DNA from 2 places in the Aeromonas sp. MTB genome. Region 2 is predicted to be linked to the other one. Evidence: predicted binding sites of a transcription regulator. Region 2 holds the regulator's gene; the other holds the start of a gene.
The links. The regulator sigma-54, encoded in region 2, starts transcription at its own class of promoters, with help from an activator protein. The targets are predictions, from matches to a motif close to TGGCACNGTTTTNGCTT.
Positions count from the first base shown of each region.

Region 1 (4,250 bases), 870 kb from region 2:
CCCACCAGTGCCAGTGCGGACACATGTCCGGTCAGCTTGCCTTCCCGGGAGAGCATGCGGTACGCCGGCAGCAGGCCGGTATCGCGGCGATCCGGCTCGGCGTTGAAGATGGGGGCGAGGGGGCGAATGTTGCTGATAGGGTCCATCCAGGCGGTAATGCCCACCTGATTGAGTTGTTTGGCGGCAGTCATGATGGCACTGGCAATCGTCTCGTCGCTGACGGGGGGCAGCGCCTTGAGGATGGCATCCCAGCCGCCTTCCGAGGCAAAGCCATTGAGCATGCCGGATGGGGTGAGGCCAAAATTGCCTTTCAGCGGAGCATAACGACCGGCAAGGGTGTCGGCATCAATGCCAGCCTTGCGCAGCATGGCCTGATTTGCCCAACCGGTGTGGGCATCCGAACCGGCAAGCACTACTGGGATCTGCCGGTATTGCGGGCCATTGAACACCTGATCGAGCAGGGGAAGCTGATGCCAGTAGTCGAGGGAGACATTGCTGTATAGCTCTACATCGCCCAGTGTCAGGCGGGGATCATCCTTGCTGCGGGTCAGAAATTGCTGCACCTGCTCAACCTCATTCATGGCATCGGGAAAGTTAACCGTCATCCCCTGAAAACCGGCAAATGCCGCATGAACATGGCTGTCGATGAGGCCTGGCATCAGGTACTTTCCTTTCAGATCAAGACGCTTGGCATGGCTGCCAAGGCGGGCGCTGACCTCCTGATAGCTGCCGACTGCCACTATCTTTTTACCTTCAATGCCGACCGCTTCCGGGTGAGGGTTCGCCGGATCACCACTGTAGATGGTGCCGCCAAAGATCAGCGTCTGGCTCTGTGACTGGGCATTGGCGGCTGCGGGAAGCGTTACCAGCAGGCTGGCTAGAAACAGCGTTTTGATATTCATGGGCATGACTCCGTCGCTTCGGTGCCCGAAGGCACCGAAGTGGGTAAAGGAAATGAGGTATCGGCTTATCGGTTGATCAGCGGGATACAGATATCAAACACGTAATGATCCCGGTCGGAGTCCGTGCCTGCGTGGTATTGCTCGTAACACGGGCGATCGTCGCAGTTCAGCCCTTGGCCCACTACCCAGCGAAACGCCGTCTCCCAGCAAGCGACCAGTTGATCGCCGCGAGCGATAAACTGACAAACCGCATAGGGTCCCGCGGCGATGGTCTGGGTGGTTAACTGGCGCCCAGCGGGGATCTCTGGCCCCAGCTCGATGCAGACGTCAGTACGGCAACGGGTCTCATCGGTGATATCGGGGATATCCCAATAGAGACTCAGGGTACCCGCCGGTGTCATCGCCTCGTCTGAGGCGAACAGCGCGAGCAAATCCCGATGGGCTTGCTCGCAGGTCTCTTTGCCATAGGGGCCCAGGCGGCGCATGTACGCCACGCGCCGGGCGGGCATCTGCCTGATGCTAGCCCCCTGCAACAGACCCGGGTGTTCGGTGACCGGGTGCATGACCAGGCCATCATAGGTGTCAAAGGGAAGGGGATCGTTTCCAATCTTGCTTTTCCAGTTTCCCCCCTGCTGCAGGCGGTATTCCGAGGGGCTCATGGCGAAGTGCAGGCGAAAGGCTTTGGCGAAATTCTGCGAGCTGGAGAACCCGGCGGCCAGTGCGAGGGTGGTGATGTCGCTCTGGGGGGAGGCGAGCAAGCGACGGGCAGCGCGCTCCATACGCAGGCGCCGGGTAAATCCGGCAATGGTCTCGCCGACCATCGTCTTGAAAATACGGTGGAAGTGGAAGGTGGAGATGGCTGCCGCCGCTGCGACCTCATCCAGGCTCGGATTGTCATCCAGATGGTGGCTGATGTAGTCCATCGCCTTGAACACGGGTTTGCGATAATCCAGAGCGGACTCCTTGCCAGCCAGCAAAAGTGGGCGTCAGAGTCGGATTTAATCAGAGCCACCTGCCGTTGTCGAACCCGTCCGGCCTGGTCAGGCCACTCATCCGCATCGCGCTTTTAACGCATTGGCACTCTAATTGCTTGTTGCATGCCAGCGTCAATGATTTGTCTGGGGATGGAAAATGGAAATTAGTGCAAGCAGCCTGATGCAAGAGATGCAGGCGCTCAAGATCGAAGCAGGCGCAACGCCGCTGGCACAACCCGGTCGTCAGGTAACCTCCGACTTTGGTCAGCTGCTGCAACAGGCGCTTGGCAACGTCAACGAACTGCAAGGCGCCGCCAATGATCTGCGCACCCGTTTCGATATGGGCGACAAGTCGGTGGATCTGGCCGAAGTGATGATCGCGGGCCAAAAATCCTCCATCGCCTTTGAAGCCACGGTACAGGTGCGCAACAAGATGGTCGATGCCTACAAGACCATCATGAACATGCCGGTATAAGCGACGCCAATAAACCATGACGACTGAACATCATGAACATGTCAGCAATAAGGACATAAATCGTGGCTACTGACCAAAACGGCGATCTGCTGATAAACGATGAGGGCACCGCCGCCCTCGATGAAAATGAGCAGAAGAGTTCGGCGCTGGGCTTCCTGTCCAACACCGATGTGCTGCGGCAAATCACCCTGATCCTGGGGCTTGCCATCTGTCTGGCCATTGCGGTGTTTATCCTGCTGTGGGGCAAGGAGCCGGACATGCGTCCCCTCGGCACCTACACCACCCAGGAGCTGGTGAAGACTCTCGACTTCCTCGATCAGCAGAAGATCCCCTACGAGGTGGATGGCAAGAGCGTGCTGGTCAACGCCGAAAGCTACCCCACTATCCAGCTGGCCCTGACCCGTGCCGGTCTTGCCAATGCCACCGATAGCAGCATCGGTGGTGAAGATATCCTGCTCAAAGATTCCAGTTTCGGCGTCAGCCAGCGGATGGAGAGTGAACGTCTGAAGCTGAGCCGCGAGCGCCAGCTGGCGAGCGCCATCGAGCAGTTCCAGAATGTGGCCAAGGCCCAGGTGCTGCTGGCTATCCCGAAAGACAACGTGTTTGCCCGCAACGAACGCAAACCCAGTGCCACAGTGGTGCTCAACCTGAAAGGGGCTGCGCTGGGGCAGGGGGAGGTGGACTCCATCGTCGATATGGTGGCCTCCGCCGTACATGGCCTTGAGCCGACCCGCGTCACCGTCACTGACCAGAATGGCCGTCTGCTCAACTCCGGCTCGCAAGACCCGATCTCGGCCCAGACTCGCAAAGAGTTTGCCATGCAGCAGAAGCAGGAGCTGGAGTACAAACAAAAAATTGACGCCATCCTGATCCCGGTGCTGGGGGCCGACAACTATACGGCGGAAGTGGATCTCTCCCTCGACTTCTCCCAGCAGGAGCAGACCCGCAAGACTTACAACCCGGATCTGCCTGCAGTGCGCTCCGAGATGACCATGGAAGAGAATAGCGCCAGCGGCAGCAACGGTGGTGTGCCCGGCGCCCTCTCCAACCAGCCCCCTGCCGCCTCCAATATTCCCGAGGAGGCGACCGGTGGTGATGGTGCCAGCGCTGCTGCTTCGGGCCGTTCCCGCAAAGAGGCGACCCGCAACTTCGAGCTGGATACCACCGTCAGCCATACCCGTCGCCAGATGGGTGGCATTCGCCGCATGACCGTCTCGGTTGCCGTGGATTACAAAGCGGTACCCGGTGCCGACGGGGCCGTGACTCGTGAGGCGCGCACCCAGGCAGAACTCGATACATTGCGTCGTTTGCTGAGTGGTGGCCTTGGCTTTGATGTGACCCGTGGTGATACCCTTGAGGTGGTCGCGATTCCGTTCAATCGCCCAGAGCTGGATACCGTGGCTGAAGTGCCGCTCTACGATCAGCCCTGGTTCTGGCGTGCGGTGCGGATTGCCGCCTCGGTACTGGTGATCATCGTCTTGATCGTCACCGTGGTTCGCCCCATGCTCAAGCGACTGCTCTATCCGGATGCCAAACCGGAAGGGGAAGTGGATTTCGACAACCACACCGTACTGGGTGGCGACGACGAGTTGAGCCTGCTGTCAGCACAAGTCGAGAACGATCAGGTATTTGGTGTACGCGATGGCCAGCTGAAACTGCCGGATCTGCACCGTGATGAAGACTTGCTCAAGGCGGTACGTGCGCTGGTGGCGAACGAGCCGGATCTGGCCGCTCAGGTCATTAAAGAATGGGTAACGAACAAAGATGCCTGAAGAAAAGAAGAGTCAAGTCACCGGCAATGACATCACCGACAGTCAGCGCCAGATCCTCGACCAGATGTCGGGGATGGAGATGGCTGCGGTGCTGATGCTGAGCCTCAATGAAGAGGATGCCGCCCAG
Region 1 is NZ_CP147026.1:1,213,528-1,217,777, forward strand. Features, by position in the region: gene WBR25_RS05715 (amidohydrolase) at 1-902, opposite strand, end outside; gene WBR25_RS05720 (AraC family transcriptional regulator) at 968-1,879, opposite strand; gene fliE (flagellar hook-basal body complex protein FliE) at 2,034-2,351, shown strand; gene fliF (flagellar basal-body MS-ring/collar protein FliF) at 2,414-4,123, shown strand; gene fliG (flagellar motor switch protein FliG) at 4,116-4,250, shown strand, end outside.
Region 1: fliE (flagellar hook-basal body complex protein FliE) is a predicted target of sigma-54. The motif match lies at 1,978-1,994, and genes of this name have one in related genera.

Region 2 (4,250 bases):
TCCGTCAGGATTGGGGGGCACTCTTGTCTAGAGTGCGGTGGCGGATCTGCACGTTCTTGCCAAGCAAACGGAATGCACTGGCCAGTCGCTCTGCAATAAAGACCGAGCGGTGCTGACCGCCGGTGCAACCGATGCCGACCGTGAGGTAGCTGCGATTGTTGCGCTCCAGATGGGGCAACCAGGTCACCAGCATGTTCTCGATCTGCTGGGTAAACAGCATCACGTCAGCCTGCGCCGAGAGGTAGTTGGCGACCGGCTCATCCTTGCCGGTGAAGGGCTTGAGCTCGGGGATCCAGTGTGGATTGGGCAGGAAGCGAGCATCGAACACGAAGTCGGCATCCTTGGGAATGCCATACTTGAAGCCGAACGACTCGAACACCAGCACCAGCTCGTTCTCTTTCTTGCCGAGTACCCGGGTCTTGATGAGCTCGCTCAGGTCGTGAATGCTGAGGGTGGTGGTGTCGATGCGCAGGTCAGCGGTCGAGGAGAGTGGCGCCAGCAGGTGGGTCTCCTGACGTATTGCCTCATCCAGCGACAGCTTGTTGCGTGAGAGGGGGTGCAAGCGGCGGCTCTCGCCATAGCGCTTGAGCAGAGTGCCATTGTCAGCGTCGAAGAAAAAGCTGGAGAACTCTACCCGCCCCTCATTGCGCACCTGTGCCAGCAGATTTTCCAGTTTCTCCGGATCGCTCGGCAGGTTGCGCACATCGATGCTGACCGCCAGTTTGTCATACTGGCTCTCCACCGACACAATCAGCTGGGGCAGCAGATTGACCGGCAGGTTGTCCACACAGTAGTAACCCAGATCTTCCAGCACTCGCAGGGCTACCGTTTTACCGGAGCCCGAACGTCCACTTACCACGATTAACTGCATCTTGTTCCCTCACGCCAAAACGGGTGTCTCATCCTTGGCCTGCTGTCAGGCCGAGATCATGATCTGATAGAGCTCTTCGTCGCTGGTTGCCTGACGCAACTGGCGGCAAACCGCCTTGTCACCCAGCTTGGAAGCCATCAGAGAAAGGGTCTTGAGATGCTGCTTGCACTCGCTTTCCGGCACCAGCAAGGCAAACAGCAGGTCAACCGGTTGATTGTCGATGGAGTCGAAAGGAATAGGGTCGGCAAAGGTCATCAGGATCGCGGTTGGCGGGAACTCATCGTCAATGCGACCGTGGGGGATTGCAATACCGGCACCGATCCCAGTACTACCCATTTTTTCGCGGGCCAGCAAGCATTCGAACAGCGCCTGGCGGGAGGTGCCAAGGCGCTCGGCGGCCAGCTCGCTGATGATTTCGAGGGCGCGTTTCTTGCTGGTACAAGGGACTGCACTCTTGGTGCAGTCCCGACTCAGTATGTGTTCAAGTTGCATGGTTATTTTTTATTTAACTTATCTTTGTGCTTGATGATCTGCCTGTCCAGCTTGTCGAGCAAGGTGTCTATCGCAGCATACATATCGGCATGTTCAGAGTTGGCAAACACTTCGCCACCGCTGACGTGCAATTTGGCTTCCGCTATCTGGTTCAGTTTTTCCACGCTAAGCACCACATGAACATTGTTGATGTGGTCGAAGTGACGCTCGAGTTTGGCAAATTTGTTATTCACATAATCACGCAGAGCTTCGGTGATCTCGACATGGTGTCCGGTCAGGTTAATTTGCATAACATCATCCTTTTGTTTGCCTAAACCAGGCGTTTGCGCTGATTGGAAGGTGGGATAAACAAGGATTCGCGATACTTAGCGATCGTGCGTCTCGCCACCATAATACCCTGTTCGGCCAGCAAATCCGCGATCTTGCTATCACTTAACGGCTTGGCAGGATTCTCTGCCGTGACCAGCTTCTTGATGAGCGCGCGAATTGCGGTCGATGAGCACTCTCCTCCTCCTTCGGTGTTCACATGGCTGGAGAAAAAAAACTTCAATTCGAAGATACCACGGGGGGTATGCATGTACTTCTGGGTCGTCACCCGGGAGATGGTCGACTCATGCATCTCTACCGCTTCGGCGATGTCATTGAGCACCATCGGCTTCATCGCCTCTTCACCATACTCGAAAAAGCCCTGTTGCTGCTCGACAATGCAACTGGCCACTTTCAGCAGGGTGTCATTGCGACTTTCCAGGCTCTTGATGAACCACTTGGCTTCCTGCAAATGGGAGCGGATAAACTGGGTGTCGGTGCTGCTGCGGGCGTTGCGGGCCATGGCGGCATAGGTCTCGTTGACCCGGATGCGGGGGGCAGAGTCGGGATTGAGCTCGACCACCCACTTGCTGCCCTTCTTGACCACGGAGACGTCGGGGATCACGTACTGGGAGTCGCTCTGGATGATGCCATTGCCGGGGCGCGGCTCCAGCAGCTGGATCAGATCCAGCACCTCCTTGAGGTCGCTCTCTTTGAGTTTTGTCTTGCGGGCGAGGGTGCGGTAATCCCGGTTGCCGAGCAGCTCCATGTGCTCGAGGATCACCTCCTTGGCCTCGTTGAGCCAGGGGGTCTGCGGGTCATACTGATCCAGCTGGATCAGCAAACACTCCTGCACAGAACGGGCAGCAATGCCGACCGGATCGAAGTGCTGCACCCGCTTGAGTACCGCCTCGACCTCATCGAGTTCCACCTCTACGTCATCGCTGGTGACGGCAGCCTGAATATCCTCCAGCGCAACGGTCAGATAACCGGATTCGTCGATGGCATCGATGATGGCGAGCGCGATGGCGGCATCCACATCGCTGAACGGTGTGAGCCGCATCTGCCACAACAGATAATCCTGCAGGTTTTCGGTGGTCTCTCCCTGATAGACGCTATCTTCCCCATCGTGGATGGGGCCCGCGCTCTGGGCGGTGCCGGCAGAGTAAACCTCGTCCCAGGTGGTATCCACCGGCAACTCATCCGGCATCTGCTCTTGGGCCATGGCATCGCTGGAATCCAGCTGGCTGGCATCGACCGGCGCTTCCGGACTGGTCTCTTGCGTCTCGCTCTCTTCCTGCTCCAGCAGAGGGTTGTTTTCGAGCGCTTGCTGAATTTCCTGCTGAAGTTCCAGAGTGGAGAGCTGGAGCAGACGAATCGCTTGTTGTAATTGCGGCGTCATGGTCAGGGACTGACCGAGACGCAACTGTAATGTCGGCTTCATCTACGTCGGGATATCCTTATGTTCAGCGAGGCACTCGTCAAAGGAAATGAAGGCATGCCCCCTTACTATAGACTGAATTGATCGCCCAAATAGACGCGCTTGACCTGCTCATCGGCAAGGATGTCAGCCGGTGCACCTTCGGCAATCATCTTGCCGTGGCTGACGATATAGGCCTTCTCACATACGTCCAGAGTCTCTCTGACGTTGTGGTCGGTAATCAAGACGCCAAGGCCTCTATCTTTCAGATGCTGAATGATCTTCTTGATGTCTATCACAGAAATCGGGTCAACCCCTGCAAAGGGTTCATCCAGCAGAATAAAACGCGGCTCGGCCGCCAGCGCACGGGCGATCTCGACCCGACGGCGCTCACCGCCGGAGAGGCTCTGACCCAGGTTGTCGCGAATGTGGGTGATATTGAACTCTTCCAGCAGTTGCTGAACCTTGTCCTCACGCTCCTCACGGCTCAACCCTTTGCGGGTCTGCATCACCCCCATCAGGTTGTCGAACACCGACAGGCGACGGAAAATGGAGGCCTCCTGCGGCAGGTAACCGATACCGTTGCGGGCCCGCACATGCATGGGCTGCAGGCTGATGTCCTGATCGTCGATGGTGATGAGACCGGCATCGCGCTGTACCAGCCCCACGATCATGTAGAAGGAGGTGGTCTTGCCCGCCCCGTTGGGGCCGAGCAGGCCGACAATCTGGCCAGTGCCCACTTCAAGGCTGACGTCACTTACCACCATGCGGCGCTTGTAGCTCTTCTGCAGGCCCACTGCTTTTAACACTGCCATGGCTTATTTTTCCTGCTTCTTCTGGTCGGCGGGCTTGTCGAAATTCTCTACCTGATCCGGCAGGAACACGGTTTTGACCCGCTGGCTCGGGCTCTTGCTCTCGGCGATCATCTTCTGTTTGACGATGTCGTAGCGGATCAGATCGCCATTGACCTGGCTATCTTCCTGCTTGAGCTGACCGTTGCCGGTGATGGTCACCAGCCGGTTCTTCAGCTCGTAGCGGATAGTGTTGCCGTGGGCATTGACCGGCTTGCCGTTATCCAGGATCTGGAAGAAGGTGGCGGGCTTGCCGTAGGCAGTCATCACCTCGGCCCCTTTCTCGCCGGAACGGGTCACTACCACCTTG
Region 2 is NZ_CP147026.1:345,177-349,426, reverse strand. Features, by position in the region: gene rapZ (RNase adapter RapZ) at 5-871, opposite strand; gene ptsN (PTS IIA-like nitrogen regulatory protein PtsN) at 917-1,363, opposite strand; gene hpf (ribosome hibernation promoting factor) at 1,366-1,653, opposite strand; gene WBR25_RS01660 (RNA polymerase factor sigma-54) at 1,674-3,113, opposite strand; gene lptB (LPS export ABC transporter ATP-binding protein) at 3,179-3,904, opposite strand; gene lptA (lipopolysaccharide transport periplasmic protein LptA) at 3,908-4,250, opposite strand, start outside.